Regions from separate parts of the Variovorax sp. AC194 genome, predicted to be linked through region 1. Evidence: predicted binding sites of a transcription regulator. Region 1 holds the regulator's gene; the other holds the start of a gene.
What was found. Region 1 encodes HrcA, which represses chaperone genes, less so after heat shock. Its sites were predicted from a motif close to TTAGCACTCNNNNNNNNNGAGTGCTAA; they were not measured.
Positions count from the first base shown of each region.

Region 2: a site for HrcA is predicted at 3,265-3,291, ahead of groES (co-chaperone GroES). Genes of this name have one in related genera too.

Region 1 is NZ_OZ409823.1:1,478,164-1,488,140, forward strand. It holds gene rapZ (RNase adapter RapZ) at 1-266, opposite strand, end outside; gene recN (DNA repair protein RecN) at 263-1,945, opposite strand; gene ACZYRS_RS07015 (NAD kinase) at 1,947-2,858, opposite strand; gene hrcA (heat-inducible transcriptional repressor HrcA) at 2,890-3,897, shown strand; tRNA gene ACZYRS_RS07025 (tRNA-Ile) at 3,929-4,005, shown strand; tRNA gene ACZYRS_RS07030 (tRNA-Arg) at 4,078-4,154, shown strand; gene ACZYRS_RS07035 (hypothetical protein) at 4,287-4,730, shown strand; gene ACZYRS_RS07040 (class I SAM-dependent methyltransferase) at 4,752-5,354, opposite strand; gene greB (transcription elongation factor GreB) at 5,608-6,186, shown strand; gene ACZYRS_RS07050 (RelA/SpoT family protein) at 6,214-8,469, opposite strand; gene rpoZ (DNA-directed RNA polymerase subunit omega) at 8,563-8,766, opposite strand; gene gmk (guanylate kinase) at 8,798-9,418, opposite strand; gene ACZYRS_RS07065 (YicC/YloC family endoribonuclease) at 9,439-9,977, opposite strand, start outside.
Region 2 is NZ_OZ409823.1:5,712,643-5,722,619, reverse strand. It holds gene xylB (xylulokinase) at 1-1,053, shown strand, start outside; gene groL (chaperonin GroEL) at 1,209-2,861, opposite strand; gene groES (co-chaperone GroES) at 2,892-3,182, opposite strand; gene ACZYRS_RS27160 (phospholipase D family protein) at 3,347-5,011, opposite strand; gene ACZYRS_RS27155 (TonB-dependent siderophore receptor) at 5,109-7,205, shown strand; gene ACZYRS_RS27150 (PepSY-associated TM helix domain-containing protein) at 7,237-8,448, shown strand; gene ACZYRS_RS27145 (hypothetical protein) at 8,445-8,648, shown strand; gene ACZYRS_RS27140 (TonB-dependent receptor domain-containing protein) at 8,721-9,977, shown strand, end outside.

The DNA of each region.
Region 1 (9,977 bases):
TCGAGGAACAGCGAGCGCAGCGAGACGCCATCGCGGCGCAGGGCCTCGAGCTGCTGCGGAACGATCGGCAGCGACACGCCGCTGCGCACGTCCATCGCAATGGCCACGCGCGTGGCCTGCTGCTCGTGCTGCAGCGCGATGAACGAGGTCAGCAGTTCGGGCGGCAGGTTGTCGACGCAGTAGTAGCCGGCGTCTTCCAGCGCATGCAGCGCCACGGACTTGCCCGACCCCGACATGCCGGTGATGAGCACCAGGTCGAGGTTCATGGCGTGGTCGCCGAGGTCTTGTGGCCAAGCATCTCGCGGGCGTGCGCCAGCGAGGTCTGCGAAACCTTCTCGCCGCCCAGCATGCGGGCGATTTCGTTGGCGCGGGTGTCGTCGTCGAGGCGCGACACGCCGCTCTCGGTGCGCGGGCCGTCCTTGCCGGCACCGGCCGTCTGGCGCTTGGCCACGACGAGGTGATGGTCGGCGCAGGCGGCCACCTGCGGCAGGTGGGTCACGGCCAGCACCTGGCGGTCGCGACCGAGCTGCTTCATGAGGCGGCCGACGGTTTCGGCGACCGCGCCACCGACGCCGGCATCGACCTCGTCGAAGATCAGCGTCTGCGCGGCGCCGAGCTGGCTGGTCGTCACGGCAATCGCCAGCGCGATGCGGGAGAGCTCGCCGCCCGAGGCCACCTTGCCGATGGCGCGCGGCGTGCTGCCGGTGTGGCCGGCCACGAGGAAGGCGATGTCTTCCAGGCCCGCGCGGCCGGGCTGCGCCAGCGGCTGCAGCTCGACCTCGAAGCGCCCGCCCTGCATGCCGAGGCCCTGCATGGCTTGCGTGACGGCCTGGGCCAGACGCGGCGCGGCCTGCTTGCGGGCCTTGCCGAGCGCCTTGGCTTCTTTGAGGTAAGCCTGCTGCGCGTTCTGCTCGGCGCGCTCGAGGCCATCGAGATCGCTCTGCGCATCGAGCGCCTGCAGCTCGGCCTGCCAGCCGGCCAGCAGCGCGGGCAGCTCGCCCGGCGTGCGCTTGTAGCGGCGCGCGAGCGACATCCACAGGCCCATGCGCTCGTCCAGCTCGGCCAGGCGCTGCGGATCGGCCTCGGCGTCGCGCAGGTACCCGTGCAGCGTGTGGGCGGCGTCCGAGGCCTGTGCCACACAGGAGGCGAGCACTTCGCCCAGCGAGCGGAATTCGGGTTCGATGTGCTCGCAGTTCTGCAGCAGCGTCGCCGCGCGCGAGAGCGCGGAGAGGGCGCCGTTGTCGTCGTCTTCCAGCGCCTGGCTCGCGCCCTGCGCCGCGTCGATCAGCGCCTGGGCGTTGGAGATGCGCGAATGGTTGGTCGAAAGCTCTTCCCACTCGTCGGCGCCGGGCGCGAGCTTGGCGACCTCGGAGATCTGCCACTGCAGTCGCTCGCGTTCGCGCTGCAGCGAGTCTTGCGCCGAGCGCGCGTGTTCGAGCGCGGAGAGGGCCTGGCGCCAGCCTTGCCAGGCGGCGTCGAGCGCGTCGGTGCGCACGCCCGCGTAGGCATCGAGCAGGCCGCGCACGGCCTCGGGGCGCGTCAAGCTCTGCCAGGCGTGCTGGCCGTGGATGTCGAGCAGCCGGTCGCCCAGTTCGCGCAGCTGCGTGGCGGGGGCCGGGCTGCCGTTGATCCATCCGCGGCTGCGGCCCTGCAGGTCGACGGTGCGGCGCAGCAGCAGTGCGTCGCCGGCTTCGAAGCCGCCTTCGTCGAGCCAGCTGTCCAGGGCCGGGTCGGCGTCGAATTCGGCGCTCACGTCCAGGCGCTCGGCGCCTTCGCGCACGGCGCCTGCGTCGGCCCGGTTGCCCAGCGCCAGTTGCAGCGCGTCGATCAAGATGGACTTGCCCGCGCCGGTTTCACCGGTCAACACCGTGAAGCCGCCGGACAGGTCCAGTTCGAGTGATCGCACGATCACGAAGTCGCGCAGTGCGATGCGTCGCAGCGCCATGTCAGGAGCCCCCTTCGTTCCAATGAAGTTTCTTGCGCAGCGTGTCGAAATAGCTCCAGCCCCTCGGGTGCAGGAAGCGCACGCGGAAGTCGGAGCGGCGCACCACCACGCGATCGCCGATCGCGAGCGAGGCCAGTGACTGCATGTCGAAATTGGCGCTGGCGTCGCGCCCGCCGACCAGCTCGATCACGATCTCGTCGGCATCGGGCAGCAGCACCGGTCGGTTCGAGAGCGTGTGCGGCGCGATCGGCACCAGCACCCATCCGGGCACGGCCGGATGAAGCAAGGGCCCGCCGGCCGAGAGCGCATAGGCGGTCGATCCGGTGGGCGTGGCGATGATCAGGCCGTCGGCGCGCTGGTTGGCCACGAAATGGCGGCCGACCGACACGCGCAGTTCGACCATGCCGGAGGTGGCGCCGCGGTTGACCACCACGTCGTTCATGGCGAGCGCATCGAACACCGAGACGCCGTCGCGCATGACCTGCGCGTGCATCAGGCTGCGATGGTCTTCTTCGTATTCGCCGGCCAGCATCGGGATCAGCGTGGCCTGGTAGTTGTCCAGCGGGATGTCGGTGATGAAGCCGAGCCGGCCGCGGTTGATGCCGATCAGCGGGATGCCGTAGCTGGCGAGCTGGCGGCCGATGCCCAGCATGGTGCCGTCGCCGCCCACCACCAGGCCGAGGTCGCAGCGCTGGCCGATTTCCTCGACCGAGAGGGCTTCGTAGCGCGCATGGGCGGGGGCGCCGGCGTCTTCTTCCTCGCAGGTGGAGCGCTCGACGAAGACCTTGCAGCCCTGCGATTCCAGGAAGGTGCCGATGGTCTCCATGACGCCGTCGCGCGCATCGGCCTGCGCTCTGGCGCCGGAAGCCTGGTATTTGCCGATCAGGGCGACGTGACGGAAGCGGGAGGTCATATCTCACAAATTACAACACTAAAATCTTTCAATGCTGGACGACCGTGCCAAGTTGCTGCTCAAGACGCTCGTCGAGCGCTACATCGCCGACGGGCAACCCGTCGGGTCACGCACGCTGTCGCGTTCCGCGGGGCTGGACTTGTCGCCCGCGACCATCCGCAACGTCATGTCGGACCTGGAGGCGCTGGGGCTGATCGCCAGCCCGCACACCTCGGCCGGCCGCATCCCTACCCATCGCGGTTACCGCCTGTTCGTGGACACCATGCTCACCGCGCAGCGCGAGCAGATGAGCACGCCGAGCCTCGCGCCCGACCAGCCGCAGAAGGTGATCGCCAACGCGGCGAACATCCTGTCGAACCTGTCGCAGTTCGTCGGCGTGGTGATGGCGCCGCGCCGCGCCTCGGTGTTCAAGCAGATCGAGTTCCTGCGCCTGTCTGAAAACCGGCTGCTGGTGATCATCGTCTCGCCCGACGGCGACGTGCAGAACCGGGTGATCTTTCCGGAGGCCGACTATTCGCAGTCGCAGTTGGTCGAGGCGTCCAACTACATCAACGCGCACTACGCGGGCCTCACGATCGAGCAGGTGCGCGATCGTCTGCAGTCCGAGGTCGAGAAACTGCGCGGGGAAATTGCCGCCCTCATGCAGGCAGCGGTCCAGGTGAGCTCCGAAGTGCTGACCGAGGCACAGGAAGACGATGTCGTGATTTCCGGCGAGCGCAACCTGCTCGCGGTGACGGACTTCTCCAGCGACATGGGCCAACTGCGCCGCGCCTTCGAGCTCTTCGAGCAGAAGGCGCAGCTGATGCGATTGCTCGACGTGTCGAGCAAGGCCGAGGGCGTGCGCATTTTCATCGGCGGCGAAAGTCAGGTGGTGCCGTTCGAGGAGCTCTCCATCGTCAGCGCCAACTATGAGGTCGACGGGCAGGTGGTGGGCACGCTGGGCGTGATCGGGCCGACGCGCATGCCGTACGAGCGCATGATCCAGATCGTGGACATCACGTCGCGGCTGGTGAGCAATGCGCTGAGCCACCGCAAGTAGGCTGCCGCGGCGAATAGAATCGTGGCCCAGTGGGCCGTTAGCTCAGTTGGTTAGAGCAGCGGACTCATAATCCGTTGGTCGATGGTTCAAGCCCATCACGGCCTACCAACACTGCATTTTCAACTTTCGATCATGCAGGCCCAGAAGGCGTGAAAAACGCATGCTATAATTGCAAGCTGTGCGGCTGTAGCTCAGTTGGATAGAGTACTTGGCTACGAACCAAGGGGTCGTGGGTTCAATTCCTGCCAGCCGCACCACTCTCTTGATGGCCTAGAAGGTTTACCTTCTAGGCCATTTTCTTTTGGGGCGCCGCCCGCCTGGGTTGAGGTCAAGAGTCGATGCGCGATCGGCTGCTGGTGCCCCGACGTCGGGGCGCTAAAGTCCCGGTCATGAACACTCGAATCACGCGGCTCGCATGCCAACTGCTCCTGCTGCTTTCGGCAGCGGGCTCGGCGTCTGCGGGGACCATTGCATGTGTGCCGAGCCCGGGCGGCTCGGCCGGCTCTTTCCATTGGATTCGCCGCATCGCCATCGACGAGCATTCGCGAACCGTCAACATGGACGTCGTGCGCTCCAGGACGAAAGACACCGAGACCATGGGCAAGATGCGCGCCGAGCTGGTGAACATGGAAGGGACTTCCTCCGGCGAGCCCGTCTATCTCTTCAACTCCATTCCCGCGGCCGGAGATGAGGTCACGAGCCTCTTCAAGCTGTTCAAGGCCGGCGAGTGGCAACTGGCCAGGGTGGGGGTTGTCTTTGTCAACAAGGTGCCTGCCTTGCGAAATGTCGAGCCGACCCTGTCGTTCGACTGCAAGCGCTCGGACCTGGGTTGATTCAACCGCGCGAAGCGCGCCTTACAGAGGCTTTCTCATGACGAACACCTCGAGGAATTCTCCATCGATGCCGAGCGATCGATCGCGCGTGATGTAGGTCGCCAGCGGATAGCCGCACCAGGTGTTGAGCAAGAATTCGAAATCGTCTCCGTAATCCCATGTCACGAGCGCCTTGCCGTCGCCGACAGGATTGCCGTGATAGGACTCTTCCGCGAAATGAACGATCTGCGAGCCCTCGAACGCCGCGCGCTGAAAGCTCTTCCTCATTCCCTTGTGCTTCGGCGCGGTGAAGACGTGCGCGCCTCCAGGCTTGAGCACCCGCATGATTTCCTTGGCCGCTTTCGCCGGATCGAAGACGTGTTCGAACACGTCCTGTGTCAGGAACAGATCGAATGACCCGTCAGCAAAAGTCAGATGCTCCAGGTTCTCGCAGCGCCTGCCGTTAACGTCCTGTCCGATGTGTTCTTCGTCAAAATAGAACGAGTAGGAGTAGCCAGGGCAAAGCTGGCCTATCAATCCGTTCGAAGGCGAGGACTCATGGATCTGCTGGCTTTCCCAGCCAGGGAAATAGGTGTCCAGGATGAGTTGAAGATGCCGCTGCCGAGGAATCGAGCGGCAGGACATGCAGAGGTACTCGTCTCGCAGCCAGGGGCCCGTTATTTCGAACACTGCCTTCGATCTGCAGCAGTGGCAGTACCCTTCGTTCCTGGCTCCGATCATGTGGTTCCTCGCAGTTGTTGTAGCGCTGGAGTGTACATAGCGGTCTCGCTGGACGGCTCTGTTGTAGGTCGTTCGAATGCGCGTTCGACTTGCACTGAGGGCAGATGCTCTGAACTGCAATCGGTCCACCTGTTTTTCATATTCAAAGGGCTCTTCGTTGAACAAGGCATTCACCAAGGAAACCGACAACGACGCGGATGACGACGGTGCCGATGGCGCGGCGCCTCCGTTGCCAGCCGGCAGCAAGAACTACATCACGCCGTCCGGCTACGCACGGCTGCGCGACGAGTTGCTCCAGTTGATGGACGAGGAGCGCCCGAAGGTCGTCGAGGCCGTGCACTGGGCCGCCAAGAACGGCGATCGCTCGGAGAACGGCGACTATCTCTACGGCAAGAAACGCCTGCGCGAGATCGACCGACGCATCCGCTTTCTCACCAAGCGCCTCGAAATCGCCGAGGTCACCGACCCATCGGTGCACCATGGCAGCGACCAGATCTTCTTCGGCGCCACGGTGCGCTATGTCGATGAGACGGGCGACGACGAGCGCACCATCACGATCCTGGGCATCGACGAAGCGGACAGCGCCCAGTCGCAGGTCAGCTGGATCTCTCCGATCGCGCGCGCCTTGCTCAAGTCACGCGAAGGCGACGTGGTGAAGCTCGTGACGCCGGGCGGAGCGCACGAGGTGGAAATACTGTCGGTGAGTTATCCGGCGCCGCGTCCGGCCGCGGACTGATCGACGCGAGGCGCAGCCCGTTTTTCTTCAGGGCGCTGGAACGGTCCGTGCCGCGGTCAGCACCGACGCGGTCCGCCGCGCGGCGCGCAGCACGGCGTCGAGGTGCGTGCGATCGCGCACGGCGATCACGAAGCGAAGGTCCGTCGAGTCCTGCGGGGTCTCGTCGGCCATTTCCACGTGCGTGATGTCGGCTTCCGCATCTGCCAGCGTGGCGGCCACGCGCGCCAGCACGCCCTTGTCGTTGCGCACGGTGATCACGACGCCGGTCTCGAAGGCGCGTGTGGGCTCGTCCGCCCATTCGACCGCGAAGAACCGTTCGCTGTCCTTGTGGCGCAACCGTTGGCCGACGCCGCAATCCTCGGTGTGCACCACCAGGCCCTCGCCATGCCCGAGATACCCGACGATCTGATCGCCGGGAATGGGGCGGCAGCACAGCGCAAAACGCACCGAGGAGTTCTCGCTGCCATCGAGCGTGACCGCGCCCTGCGACACGGTCTCGTGCGAGATGAAGCGTTCACGGCTCAGCAGCAGGGCGTCGGGCCGTTCGCCCAGTTCGGCGAGAAGTGCCATGAGCCGCTTGGCGACGATGCTCGCGATCCGCTTGCCCAGGCCGATGTCGGTCAGCAATTCCGCGCGATTGCGGTTGCCGGTGAAGCGCAGCAGCTTTTCCCACAGCGCCTGGTGCTCCTCGTCGTCGTCGGGCAGCTTGCCGAGGCCTTCGGCACGCAGCGCTTGCGCGAGCAGCTTTTCGCCGAGGCCTTCGGACTCGGCATGCGCCAGCGTCTTGAGGTAATGACGAATCTTCGAGCGCGCCCGGCCCGTTCGGACGAAGCCGAGCCAGGCGGGGTTGGGGGTCGACACCGGTGCGGTGATCACCTCGACCACATCGCCGTTCTTGAGTTCGGTGCGCAGCGGCACCTGGTCGCCGTTGATGCGCGCGGCCGAGGTGTGGTCGCCGATGTTGCTGTGGATGGCGTAGGCGAAGTCGACCACCGTCGCGCCGCGCGGCAGCGCCATGATCTGGCTCTTGGGCGTGAAGACGTAGACGGCATCGGGGAACAGGTCGACCTTGACGTGGTCCCAGAACTCCGCGGCGTCGCGCGTCTCGTCCTGGATGTCGAGCAGGGACTGCAGCCACTTGGTGCCCAGCCGGTCGTTGCTCGCGCCGTTCGGCTCGGCGGCCTTGTAGAGCCAGTGCGCCGCCACGCCGGATTCGGCCACGACGTGCATCGCCTCGGTACGCAGCTGGAACTCGACGCTCACGCCGGCCGGACCCACCAGCGTCGTGTGCAGCGACTGGTAGCCGTTGAGCTTGGCGATCGCGATGTGGTCCTTGAACTTGCCGGGCAGCGGCTTGTACATCTGGTGCAGGATGCCCAGGCCCGTGTAGCAGGCGATCACGTTCGGCACGATCAGGCGAAAGCCGTAGATGTCGGTCACCTGGGCGAAGCTCAAGTGCTTTTCTTCCATCTTGCGGTAGATGGAATAGAGCGTCTTCTCGCGCCCCGCGATTCGCAGCGTCATGCCGGCAGAGGAGAAGGCGCCTTCGACTTCTTTCTGCACTTTCTGGATCAAGTCTCGTCGTCGCCCGCGTGCCTTCGCCACCGCTTTCGATAGCGTCGCGTAGCGCCACGGCTTGAGGTGCCGGAACGACAGTTCCTGCAGCTCGCGGTAGGTCTGGTTCAGGCCGAGGCGGTGTGCGATGGGCGCGTAGATCTCGAGCGTTTCGCGCGAGATGCGCGCCCACTTTTCACGCGGCGCGTCGGCCAGCGTGCGCATGTTGTGCGTGCGGTCGGCCAGCTTCACGAGGATGACGCGCACATCGCGCGCCATGGCCAGGAGCATCTTGCGGAATGACTCGGCCTGGTTTTCTTCGCGCGTGTTGAACTGCAGCTTGTCGAGCTTGGTGAGCCCGTCGACCAGCTCGGCCACCGGAGCGCCGAAGCGCTCGATCAGCTCGGGCTTGGTCACGCCGCAGTCTTCGATGGCGTCGTGCAGCAGCGCGGCCATCAGCGCCTGGGCATCGAGCTTCCACTCGGCGCATTGCGCCGCCACGGCGATGGGATGGGTGATGTACGGCTCGCCGCTGTTGCGCAACTGGCCCAGGTGGGCCTCGTCGGCGAAGCGGTAGGCACGGCGTACGAGTTCGGTGTCTTCGGCGCCCAGGTAGTCCAGGCGCGCGGTCAATGCAGCGAAGCTTGCGGCAGCCGCATTCAGTGCCGCCGGGCTCGGCTTGGGCACGCCCGTGGGGGCTTGGGACTGATGTTTGGCAACCGCGCTCATGGCTACCACTTTAGCGTGACCGCTCTGTAGACGCGTCCAGGCATAAAAAAAGCACCGCTTTGCGGTGCCTTTTCGTTGCAGGGCTGCGTCAGATTAGCCCGGCACCTTCTTGAGCATTTCGATGCCGATCTTGCCTTCCGCGATTTCGCGCAGGGCCGTGACGGCGGGCTTGTTCTTGCTCTCGATCTTGGGCGCGTGGCCCTGGCTCAGCATGCGCGCACGGTACGTGGCAGCCAGCACGAGCTGGAAGCGGTTCGGAATCTGAAGCAGACAGTCTTCGACGGTGATGCGGGCCATGATGAGTATCTTTCGGTCGGTGAGCAGGAGATCAGGGGATGTTCAGTGCGGCAAAGGTGTCGGCACGTGCACGGCGCTGTGCGGAATACCGAAGCCGCTGAGCGTGGACAATCGCCTTGAGATCAAAAAGCGCCCGCTCGAATAACTCGTTGATTATAACGAAGTCGAATTCCCCGGCCCGGGCCATCTCTTCGGCGGCGTTTTTCAGCCGCAATTCGATGACCGAGGCGCTGTCCTCGCCGCGCCGCTCGAGCCGGGAGCGCAATTCTTCCCAACTGGGCGGCAGGATGAAGATCATCACCGCGTTGGCAAAGGTCTTTCGGATCTGCAGCGCGCCCTGGAAGTCGATCTCGAGAATCACGTCCGCCCCCTGGGCGATCCGCTCCTCGATGGCCTTCTTGGAGGTGCCGTACCGGTGGCCGTGCACATGGGCCCATTCCACGAAGCCGTCGGCCGCGATCAGCGCGTCGAATTCGGGGGGCGAGGCAAAAAAGTACTCGCGCCCGTGCTTTTCCTGCCCGCGCGGCGGCCGCGTGGTGTGCGACACCGACGGCTGAACCGCCGAGTCGAGCTCCATGAGCGCCTTGACCAAGCTCGATTTGCCGGCCCCGCTGGGCGCGGCGACCACGAAGATGTTGCCGGGGTAATCCATTCTTTCGCTTGTCTTCTTCGTCATTCGATGTTCTGGACCTGTTCGCGCATCTGCTCGATCAGCACCTTCATGTCCACGCCGATGCGCGTGAGCTCCAGGGCCGCCGACTTGGAGCCCAGGGTGTTGGCCTCGCGGTGCAGTTCCTGGATCAGGAAGTCCAGGCGCTTGCCGATCTCGCCGCCCTTCTTGAGCAGCCGCTCGATCTCGTCCAGGTGCGAATTCAGCCGGGTGAGCTCTTCGGCCACGTCGATGCGGATTGCGAAGGCGGTGGCTTCGGTCAGCGCGCGGTCCTGGGCGGCTTCGGGCAGCGTGCCGCCCGTGCCGGCGGTCAGGCCCATGGCCTCCTGCCAGCGCTCCAGGAAGCGGTTGCGCTGCTGTTCGACCAGCTGGGGCACCAGCGGCCCGGCCTGCTGCACCAGGATGCGCAGCTGGGCCAGGTGCGCCTCGAGCATCTTGGCGAGCCGGGCGCCTTCGCGCTGGCGGGCCGACATCAGCGCCTCGAGCGCCTTGCCACTCACCTCGATGAGGTCGGGGCCCCAGTCGCCGCGGGTGGCGCCGT
Region 2 (9,977 bases), 4.2 Mb from region 1:
CACGAGCCCGAGATCTTCCAGCGCACGGCGCGCGTGCTGCTGCCCAAGGACTGGCTGCGCTTCATGCTCAGCGGCGAGGCGGTCAGCGAGATGTCGGATGCGGCCGGCACGCTGTGGCTCGATGTGGGTGCGCGCGACTGGTCCGACGAACTGCTCGCGGCCACGGGGCTCACGCGCGACCACATGCCGCGGCTGGTCGAAGGCAGCGAGGTGTCGGCGACGCTCAAGCCCGAGTTGGCCGAGCGTTGGGGCGTGGGCAGTGGCGCCGTGCTCATCGCGGGTGGCGCGGGCGACAACGCGGCCAGCGCGGTCGGCATGGGGCTGGTCGAGCCGGGACAGGGCTTCGTGTCGCTCGGCACGTCGGGCGTGGTGTTCGTCTCGACCGATCGCTTTTTGCCGAATCCCGCGCAGGCGATGCATGCCTTCTGTCATGCGCTGCCCAAGCGCTGGCACCAGATGTCGGTGATGCTCTCGGCCGCGAGCGCGGTCAGCTGGGCCGCGAAGACATTCAAGTTCGCCGACGAGGCGGCGCTGCTCGAAGCAGCGGCGTCGGTGGCGCTGGCGGACCGGGCGCGTTGCCCGCTGTTCCTGCCGTACCTGTCGGGCGAACGCTCGCCGCACAACAACCCGAATGCGCAGGGCGCGCTGTTCGGCCTCACGCACGCGCATGGCCCGGCCGAGATCGCCTATGCGGTGGTCGAGGGCGTGAGCTTCGGGTTGCGCGACGGCTTCGACACGCTGCGGCTGCCCGCCGACATGCCGTTGCGCGAAGTGGCGTTGGTGGGCGGTGGTGCGCGCAGCATCTGGTGGGGGCAGTTGCTGGCCGACATCTTCCAGGTGCCGCTCACGCTGTATGCGGGCAGCGAGACGGGTGGTGCGCTCGGCGCGGCGCGGCTCGCATGGCTGGCCGATGGCGGTGCGGTGGCCGAGGTGTGCACGCTGCCGCCGGTCAAGCAGAAGCTCACGCCTTCGTCCGAAGGGGCCGATGGGCACAGGACGCGGCATGCGCGATTCCAGGTGCTGTACATGGCGTTGCGCGATCAGTTTCGATAACCGCCAACGCACGACAAACCGTTCGGGCTGAGCCTGTCGAAGCCTTGCGCACGGCTTCGACAGGCTCAGCCCGAACGGCTTTGAATGCGAGAGCAAACGAAAAAAGGGCCGCTTGCGCGGCCCTTTCGTTTTGGTGAGCAGTGCTCAGCCGGGCATTACATGCCCATGCCGCCCATGCCGCCCATTCCGCCCATGTCGGGCATGCCGCCGCCGGCACCCGATTCGTCCTTCGGTGCGTCAGCGACCATGGCTTCGGTCGTCAGCAGCAGCGAGGACACCGAGGCGGCGTTCTGCAGTGCGGTGCGGGTGACCTTCGTCGGGTCCAGGATGCCCAGCTCGAGCATGTCGCCGTACGTGTCGTTCGCAGCGTTGAAGCCGTAGTTTCCCTTGCCGGCCAACACAGCGTTCACCACCACCGAGGCTTCGCCGCCGGCGTTGTTCACGATTTCGCGCAGGGGCGCTTCGATGGCCTTGAGCACCAGCTTGATGCCGGCTTCCTGGTCGGCGTTGTCGCCCTTGACCGACTCGCCCACGGCTTGCTTGGCACGCAGCAGCGCCACGCCGCCGCCAGCCACGACGCCTTCTTCCACGGCAGCGCGGGTGGCGTGCAGTGCATCTTCGACGCGGGCCTTCTTTTCCTTCATTTCGACTTCGGTGGCAGCGCCGACCTTGATCACTGCCACGCCGCCGGCCAGCTTGGCCACGCGCTCTTGCAGCTTTTCACGGTCGTAGTCGCTGGTGGCTTCTTCGATCTGCACGCGCACTTGCTTCACGCGGGCTTCGATGTCGCCGGCAGCGCCGGAGCCGTCGATGATGATGGTGTTTTCCTTGCCCACTTCGATGCGCTTGGCTTGACCCAGGTCGGCCAGCGTCACCTTCTCGAGCGTGAGGCCCACTTCTTCAGCGATGACCTTGCCGCCCGTGAGGATGGCGATGTCTTCGAGCATGGCCTTGCGGCGGTCGCCGAAGCCAGGCGCCTTGACGGCCACGACCTTCAGGATGCCGCGGATCGTGTTCACGACCAAGGTAGCCAGGGCTTCGCCTTCGACTTCTTCGGCAATGATCAGCAGCGGACGGCCAGCCTTGGCGACTTGCTCCAGCACCGGCAGCAGGTCACGGATGTTGCTGATCTTCTTGTCGAACAGCAGCACGAAGGGGTTGTCCAGCAACGCCGATTGCTTCTCGGGGTTGTTGATGAAGTAGGGCGACAGGTAGCCGCGGTCGAACTGCATGCCTTCGACGACGTCCAGTTCGCTGTCCAGCGACTTGCCGTCTTCCACGGTGATCACGCCTTCCTTGCCGACCTTGTCCATCGCGTCAGCGATGAGCTTGCCGATGGTTTCGTCGCTGTTGGCCGAGATGGAGCCGACTTGCGCGATTTCCTTGGAGGTGGTGGTGGGCTTGGAAGCCTTCTTCAGCTCGGCGACCAGGGCCGTGACAGCCTTGTCGATGCCGCGCTTCAGGTCCATCGGGTTCATGCCGGCAGCCACCAGCTTGAAGCCTTCGCGGACGATGGCTTGTGCCAGGACCGTAGCGGTCGTGGTGCCGTCACCAGCGTTGTCGCTGGTCTTGGAGGCCACTTCCTTCACGAGCTGGGCGCCCATGTTCTGCAGCTTGTCCTTGAGTTCGATTTCCTTGGCGACCGACACACCGTCCTTGGTCACCGTGGGGGCGCCGAACGAGCGTTCGAGCACCACGTTGCGGCCCTTGGGGCCCAGGGTCACTTTGACTGCGTTGGCCAGGATGTTGACACCCTCGACCATGCGTGCGCGGGCTTCACCGCCGAAGACTACGTCTTTTGCTGCCATGTTTGTTTACTCCGAATGGGATGGAATGGATTACTTCTCGACGACCGCGAACAGGTCGTCTTCCTTCATGACGAGCAATTCGTCACCGTCGACCTTGACGGTCTGGCCGCTGTACTTGCCGAACAGGACGCGATCGCCGACCTTGACGGTCAGTGCGGTCAGTTCGCCCTTGTCGGTGCGCTTGCCCGGGCCCACGGCCAGGACTTCGCCCTGATCGGGCTTTTCTGCGGCTGCGTCGGGGATGACGATACCGGAGGCGGTCTTGGTTTCGCTGTCGATACGCTTGACGATCACACGATCGGCCAAAGGACGAAGTTTCATTGCATCTCCTGGATAAGAAACGGGGTTGGGGTCGGGCACCGGACTGAAGGTCGGCGGCCCATCGACTGGGAGCGAGGGCTTGTTAGCACTCATCATCAGCGAGTGCTAATCATAAGGGCAATCGGTGGCCTTTCAAGGCCTGGGGGTTGCCGGCGGGCGGTCGCTTACAACTGGTCCGTGGGCACGAACCACGAGAAAAGCAGCAATTGCAGCCGGGTCAGCATGCTGGAGTCGGGCTCGCTGTCGAGCACTTCGTTGGTGACGTCGCCGGTGCCGATCCACTGCACGTTCTGGCCGTCGGGCTTGAGCACGACGCGGTAGACGCCCTCGATGTCGTCCAACTGGTAGGCGAAAAGCAGCGCCTGCGTGAGGTCGAAGCTGCGCACCCGCACGCCGAACTCGGTGTTCAGCCGGGCCGAGCGCGGATCCAGGTTCATGGAGCCGAGCAGCACCCACTGGCGGTCGACCAGCGCCAGCTTGGCGTGCAGCCGGCCACGCGCCTTCTTGAGCAGGTCGCGGAACTGGCCGCTGCGGCGCAGCTGCTGGGTGCTGACCTCGTACAGGTTCACGCCCAGCTTGAGCATGTCGACGCGGTAGCGGTTGTAGTTGATGTTGACCAGCGGCTCGTCGCTGTCGGCGAGCGAATTGGTGATGACGGTGATGTTGATCCCGTGCTCGCGCCCCATGCGAATGCGCGCCATGCCCTCGTCGCCGGGGATGAAGTAGGGCGAGATCACCACCACGTTCGACTGGGCGGTGGCCAGCATCTCGTGGAAGCGCTGGGCCAGCGACTCGGTGGGGTGCGCCATCACGCCCAGTGCCTTGTTGGGGCTGTCGGCGGTGGCATGCGCTTCCGCGCGCATCCATTTCGCCTCGTCGATGTTCGCCAGCTGCGCGGCCAGCGGCGGGTCGCCCAGCAGATCGGTGGCGGGCAGCGGATCGGGCGGCGGCGCGTGGGCGGGGCCGGTGTCGGCATCGAACGCAGACTTCAGCTCGGCCGGCGTGCGGGTGGTGCCGGCGACCCGCTGGAGCGGGTAGACCACGTCGCTGTTCCAGTAGGTGTCGAAGATGGCGGCCGATTCCGGCACCACCGGGCCGGCCATGACCAGTTCGAAATCGATGAAGTTCGCGACTTCGCTGCGCTGGAAATACTCGTCGGCGAGGTTGCGGCCGCCCGCGATGGCCATGGCGCCGTCGGCCACGAACAGCTTGTTGTGCATGCGGTGGTTGAGCCGTCGGAAATCGCCGAAAAACTCCAGCCATCGCCCCGGCGAGTGGTCGCGCAGGTTGACGAAGGGGTTGAACAGCCGGACTTCGGCGTTGGGCTCGGCGGCCAGGCCCAGCAGGAGGCGGTCCATGCCGGCCGTGTAGAAATCGTCGAGCAAAAGGCGCACGCGCACGCCGCGCCGGGCGGCATCGCGCAACTCGCGCAGCAGGAGCCGGCCGGTCTTGTCGTTGCCCAGTTGGTAGGTCTGCACGTCGAGCGAGGACTGGGCGCGCCGGATGAGCTCCAGCCGCGCGTCGAGCGCATAGGACGACTCGATCAGCGGCCGGAGGCTGGAGAGCCCGTCGGGCGGCGTGTTCAAGCGGATGGCGGCGTGGCCGAGCGCGGTGGCGGGGGAGGCCGCGATGGCCTGGGTCGGCGGCTCGGGCGTGCGCGGCGGCAGTCCGGCGCAGCCGGTCAGCACCAGCGCGATCAGCAGCAGAACCGGGGCGCGCAGCGCAGGAAACAGAAGGGCGATGAGCTTGTGCATGAGGCCTGCCAGCACGGAAAAACGTGCCGCGGCATCGTAGCCGCTCTGCTCCGGGCCGAGGACGCGAATTCGCAACGCAACTCCCTTCGCCGAGCTTGGAAATGGGATGGATTGAGACTTTGTGACTATTACAATGAGAATGGTTCTTAATTGATATTTGGAGTGGAGCAGGATGAAGAGGACGTTGGTGCGGCGCAGAGCCGCTTCGGTGCTGGTGGGATGCATGGCCGTTTACATGCAGCACCAGGTGTTGGCGCAGACCGCCGCAGAGGGTTCGCTGTCTGAAATACGGGTCGATGCGAACGCCGCCCCCGAAACCGCCACCACCCCCGTCATCGGCTACCGCGCGAAAAACGCCACGACCGCCACCAAGACCGACACGCCGCTGTCCGAAACGCCCCAATCCGTGACCATCGTCACGCGCGACCAGATCGTCGACCAGGGCGCGACCAGCCTGCAGGACGCGCTCAACTACGCCGCCGGCGTGCGCTCCGACGCCTACGGCCTCGACTCGCGGACCGACTCGGTGCGCGTGCGCGGCGCCTACCCCGACGTCTACCTGGACGGCCTGCGCCAGGCCTACGGCTACTACACCAGCACCACCCGCACCGAGCCCTACACGCTGGAGCGGCTCGAAGTGCTGCGCGGCCCCTCGGGCATGCTGTTCGGCGCGGGCACGGCCGCGGGCGTGGTCAACATGGTCAGCAAGCGGCCGCTGCAGGAAGCCCAGCGCGAAGTGGGCGTGCAGTTCGGCAGTTTCGGCCGCAAGCAGATCCAGGCCGACCTGACAGGCCCGCTCAATGCCGACGGCTCCCTGTCGTACCGGTTGATCGCCCTGCAGCGCAAGTCCGACACGCAGGTCGACTACGTGCCCGACGACCGCAGCCTGATCGCCCCTTCGCTCACCTGGCGGCCCAGCGCGGCGACCTCGCTCACGCTGCAAGGCCTGTGGCAAAAAGACAAGAGCGGCAGCAGCTCGCAGTTCCTGCCGTGGGAGGGCACGCTGCTGCCGAACCCGAACGGGCGCCTCCCGGCCAGTCGCTTCATCGGCGAGCCGGGCGACTTCTACAACAGCGAGCGCAAGACCTTCGGCTGGCTGTTCGAGCACAAGTTCAACGACAACTGGACCGTGCGCCAGAACTTCCGCTACGCGCAGAACGAAAACGCCAACCAGTACCACTACGGCGCCGCATTCAGCGGTTTCGACAGCTGGTCCAGCGACCCCGTCTCCAAGCGCGTGCTCGGCCGCTACTTCGACAACCAGCTGACCCTGAACCGCACCCAGACGCTGGACAACCACGTCGAAGGCCATTTCCAGACCGGGGCGCTGAAGCACACGCTGCTCGTCGGCGCGGACTTCGCGCGCCAGCGCGAGAACGTCTGGAGCGGCACGACCGTCGACACCATCGACGTCTACGCGCCGGTCTACGGCCATCGCGACGTGCCCGAAGCCGTCGCGCTGCCGCGCACCCGCCAGCGCCAGACCGGCCTGTACTTGCAGGACCAGATCAAGCTCGATAACTGGATCGTCGTCGCGGGCCTGCGCCACGACAAGGCCGTCTCCAGCGCCGCCGGCAGCGACGAGCAAAAGAGCAGCGCCACCACCAAGCGCTTCGGCCTCATGTACGCCTCGCCCTCGGGCTGGTCGCCCTACGTGAGCTACAGCGAGTCGTTCACGCCGCAGTCGCCGCGCCAGGGGCGCATCTTCACGCCGCTGCGCGGCGAGCAATGGGAAGTGGGCGTGAAATACGAGCCCAAGGACCGCGCCCTGGCCTTCAGCGCCGCGGTGTACGACCTGCGCGAGAAGAACCAGATCGTCGAGGAGCAGCCGAACGTGTTCTCGCAGCGCGGCCTCACCAAGACCAAGGGCGTCGAGCTCGAGGCCAAGGGCTCGATCGGCCGCGACCTGGACCTGGTCGCCCACTACAACTACACCGATGCCGACGCGCAGATCGAGGGCCTGCCCAAGCACCAGGCCAGCGTCTGGGCCAAGTACCGCTTCTCGATCGGCGGCGTGAACGGCTTCTCGGCCGGTGCCGGCGTGCGCCTGATGAGCTCGTTCCGCGACACCCAGTTCGGCGTGGGCCCGCGCGTGCCGGGCATCGCGCTGGCCGACCTGGTGTTCGCCTACGAGACCGCGCAGTGGCGCTATGCGCTCAACATCAACAACGTGACGGACAAGGTGTACTTCAGCACCTGCCTGTCGCGCGGCGACTGCTGGTATGGCTCCCGCCGCAACGTCGTCGCGAGCGCGACCTACCGCTTCTAAACTCCGCCTTCAACCCACAGAGCACGACGACATGAACAGCCGAAAGATCAAGACCTGGGCCTGGGTGCACAAGTGGAGCAGCCTCGTGTGCACGGTGTTCATGCTGCTCCTGTGCATCACCGGGCTGCCGCTGATCTTCCACCACGAGATCGGCCACCTGCTGGGCACCGAGGTCGAGGCACCCAAGATGCCGGCGAACACGCCGCGGGTGAGCCTGGACAAGGTGCTGGAGATCGCCAAGGCCAAGCACCCCGATCGGGTGGTGCAGTTCGCCTCGCAGCCCGAGGACGACGACGGCCTGTGGTTCGTCACGCTCACGCCCACGCCCGAGCCCACCGACGACTTCAAGTCGGTCGCGGTCGACGCGCGCACCGGCGTCGTGCTGGCCCAGCCCAAGTTCGACGAGGGCTTCATGTACGTGATGTTCAAGCTGCACGTGGACCTGTTCGCGGGCCTGGCGGGCAAGCTCTTCCTGGGCTTCATGGGCCTGCTGCTGCTGGTGGCGATCGTCTCGGGCGTGGTGCTCTATTCGCCCTTCATGCGCAAACTCGATTTCGGCACCGTGCGCCGCGAGAAGCGCCCGCGCCTGAAGTGGCTCGACCTGCACAACCTCCTGGGCGTGGTCACGCTGGTGTGGCTGTTCGTGGTGGGCTCCACCGGCATGATCAACACGTGGGCCGACCTGGTCATCAAGTACTGGCAGTACGACCAGCTCAGCGCGCTGCTCACGCCCTACAAGAACGAGCCCATCGTGCCCGCGGCCGAGCGCGGCTCGGTGCAGCGCTCGATGGACGAGGCCATGCAGCGCACGCCCGGCATGAAGCTGTCGTTCATCGCTTTCCCCGGCACCTCGTTCTCCAGCCCGCACCACAACACCTTCTTCATGCGCGGCAACGAGCCCTTCACCTCCAAGCTCCTGCAGCCCGTGCTGGTCGATGCCAAGACCGCGGAAGTGACGGCGGCGCCGAAGATGCCCTGGTACCTCACGGCGCTCCTGGTGTCGCAGCCGCTGCACTTCGGCGACTACGGCGGCATGCCGATGCAGATCCTCTGGGCGCTGCTGGACATCGCCACCATCATCGTGCTTGGCAGCGGGCTCTATCTCTGGCTCAAGCGCGGCAACACCGTGCCGGCCAAATCGACCGCGACCGCGACCGCGACCGCGCCCGCCACGGAGCGCGCGCCACCCGCGGGATCGGGCCCGCAGCCCGACCCGGCACCGGCCATGAAGGTGCAGGCATGACGGCGCACCACAAGACGCAGCACCAGTCCTTCTGGCGCATGTGGGGCTGGCCGATCGTGCTCGGGCTCTTGACGAGCATCGGCCTCGTCTCCGCGCTCTTCAGCGACGGCGGGTTGGGCGACATGCTGGCCTGGGCGGCACTGGGCATTCCGGTCGCGGTGTGCGCCTGGTACGGCTGGCGCCGGTCGCCCGAGCGCTAGCCGCACGCCGTTTCCTTCTCGTCGGGTTCTCGCTAGGCGAGGGTGTTGGCGCGCCAACGCAGAATCGGTGCAATGAATGCCGCACTCGCCCACGCCGCCCGACTGTTGTTGCTGGGCGTTCCCATCGCGGCGAATGCCCAGCCGGCGCCAACGACCGAAGCGCCAGCGGGCCAACTGCCCCCGATCACCGTCTCCACGCCCCGCGGCCAGGTCGCGCCGTTCAACGTGCCCGGCTCCGTCGACCGGGTCGATGGCCAGGAAATGCGCGAGGGCCGGCTGCAGGTGAACCTCTCTGAAAGCCTGGGCGCCGTGCCGGGGCTGCAGGTGCAGAACCGGCTGAACTACGCGCAGGACCTGCAGCTCTCGATCCGCGGCTTCGGCGCGCGCTCGACCTTCGGCGTGCGCGGGGTGCGGCTCTATGTCGACGGCATTCCGGCCACGCTGCCCGACGGGCAGGGGCAGACGTCGAACATCGACATCGGCTCCGTCGATCGCGTCGAGGTGCTGCGCGGGCCGTTCTCGGCGCTCTACGGCAACTCGTCGGGCGGGGTGCTGCAGGCCTTCACCGCATCGGGGGAGGGCGCGCCGCGCCTTTCCTATTCCGCGGCCGGCGGCAGCTTCGGCACCTGGCGGCAGTCGGTGCAGTTGAGCGGCTCGCAGGGCGCGGTCGATTACCTGCTGGGCGCGAGCCGCTTTCACACCGACGGCTGGCGCGAGCACAGCGCCGCGCGTCGCGACATCGCCAACGGCAAGCTGGGCATCGCGCTGGACAACGGCGACAAGCTCACGCTCGTGCTCAACAGCGTGCGCATCGATGCGCAGGACCCGCTGGGCCTGACCGCCGACCAGTACGCGCTCGCACCGCGCAACGCACCGCTCGCGACGCAGTACGACACGCGCAAGACGGTCGAGCAGACGCAGATGGGCCTGCTCTACGAACGGCGCATCGACGCGACGCAGGGGCTGCGCCTCATGGTCTACGGCGGCGAGCGCAAGACCACGCAGTACCAGTCGATCCCGCCCTCGGCGCAGCAGAACCCGTTGCACGCGGGCGGCGTGATCGATCTCTCGCGGCAGTACGGCGGCGTCGACGTGCGCTGGACCGCCGCGCTGCAGCTGGTGGACCGGCCGCTCGACGTGGTGGCGGGCCTGGGCTACGACAGCCTGCGCGAGCGCCGCCGCGGCTACGAGAACTACTTGGGCAGCGCCGCGAATCCGGTGCTCGGCGTGCAGGGGCGCCTGCGCCGCAGCGAGCGCAACGAGGTCTGGAACCTCGACCCCTACGCGCAGGCGACCTGGCGCTTCACCGACCGCTGGACGCTCGAGGCC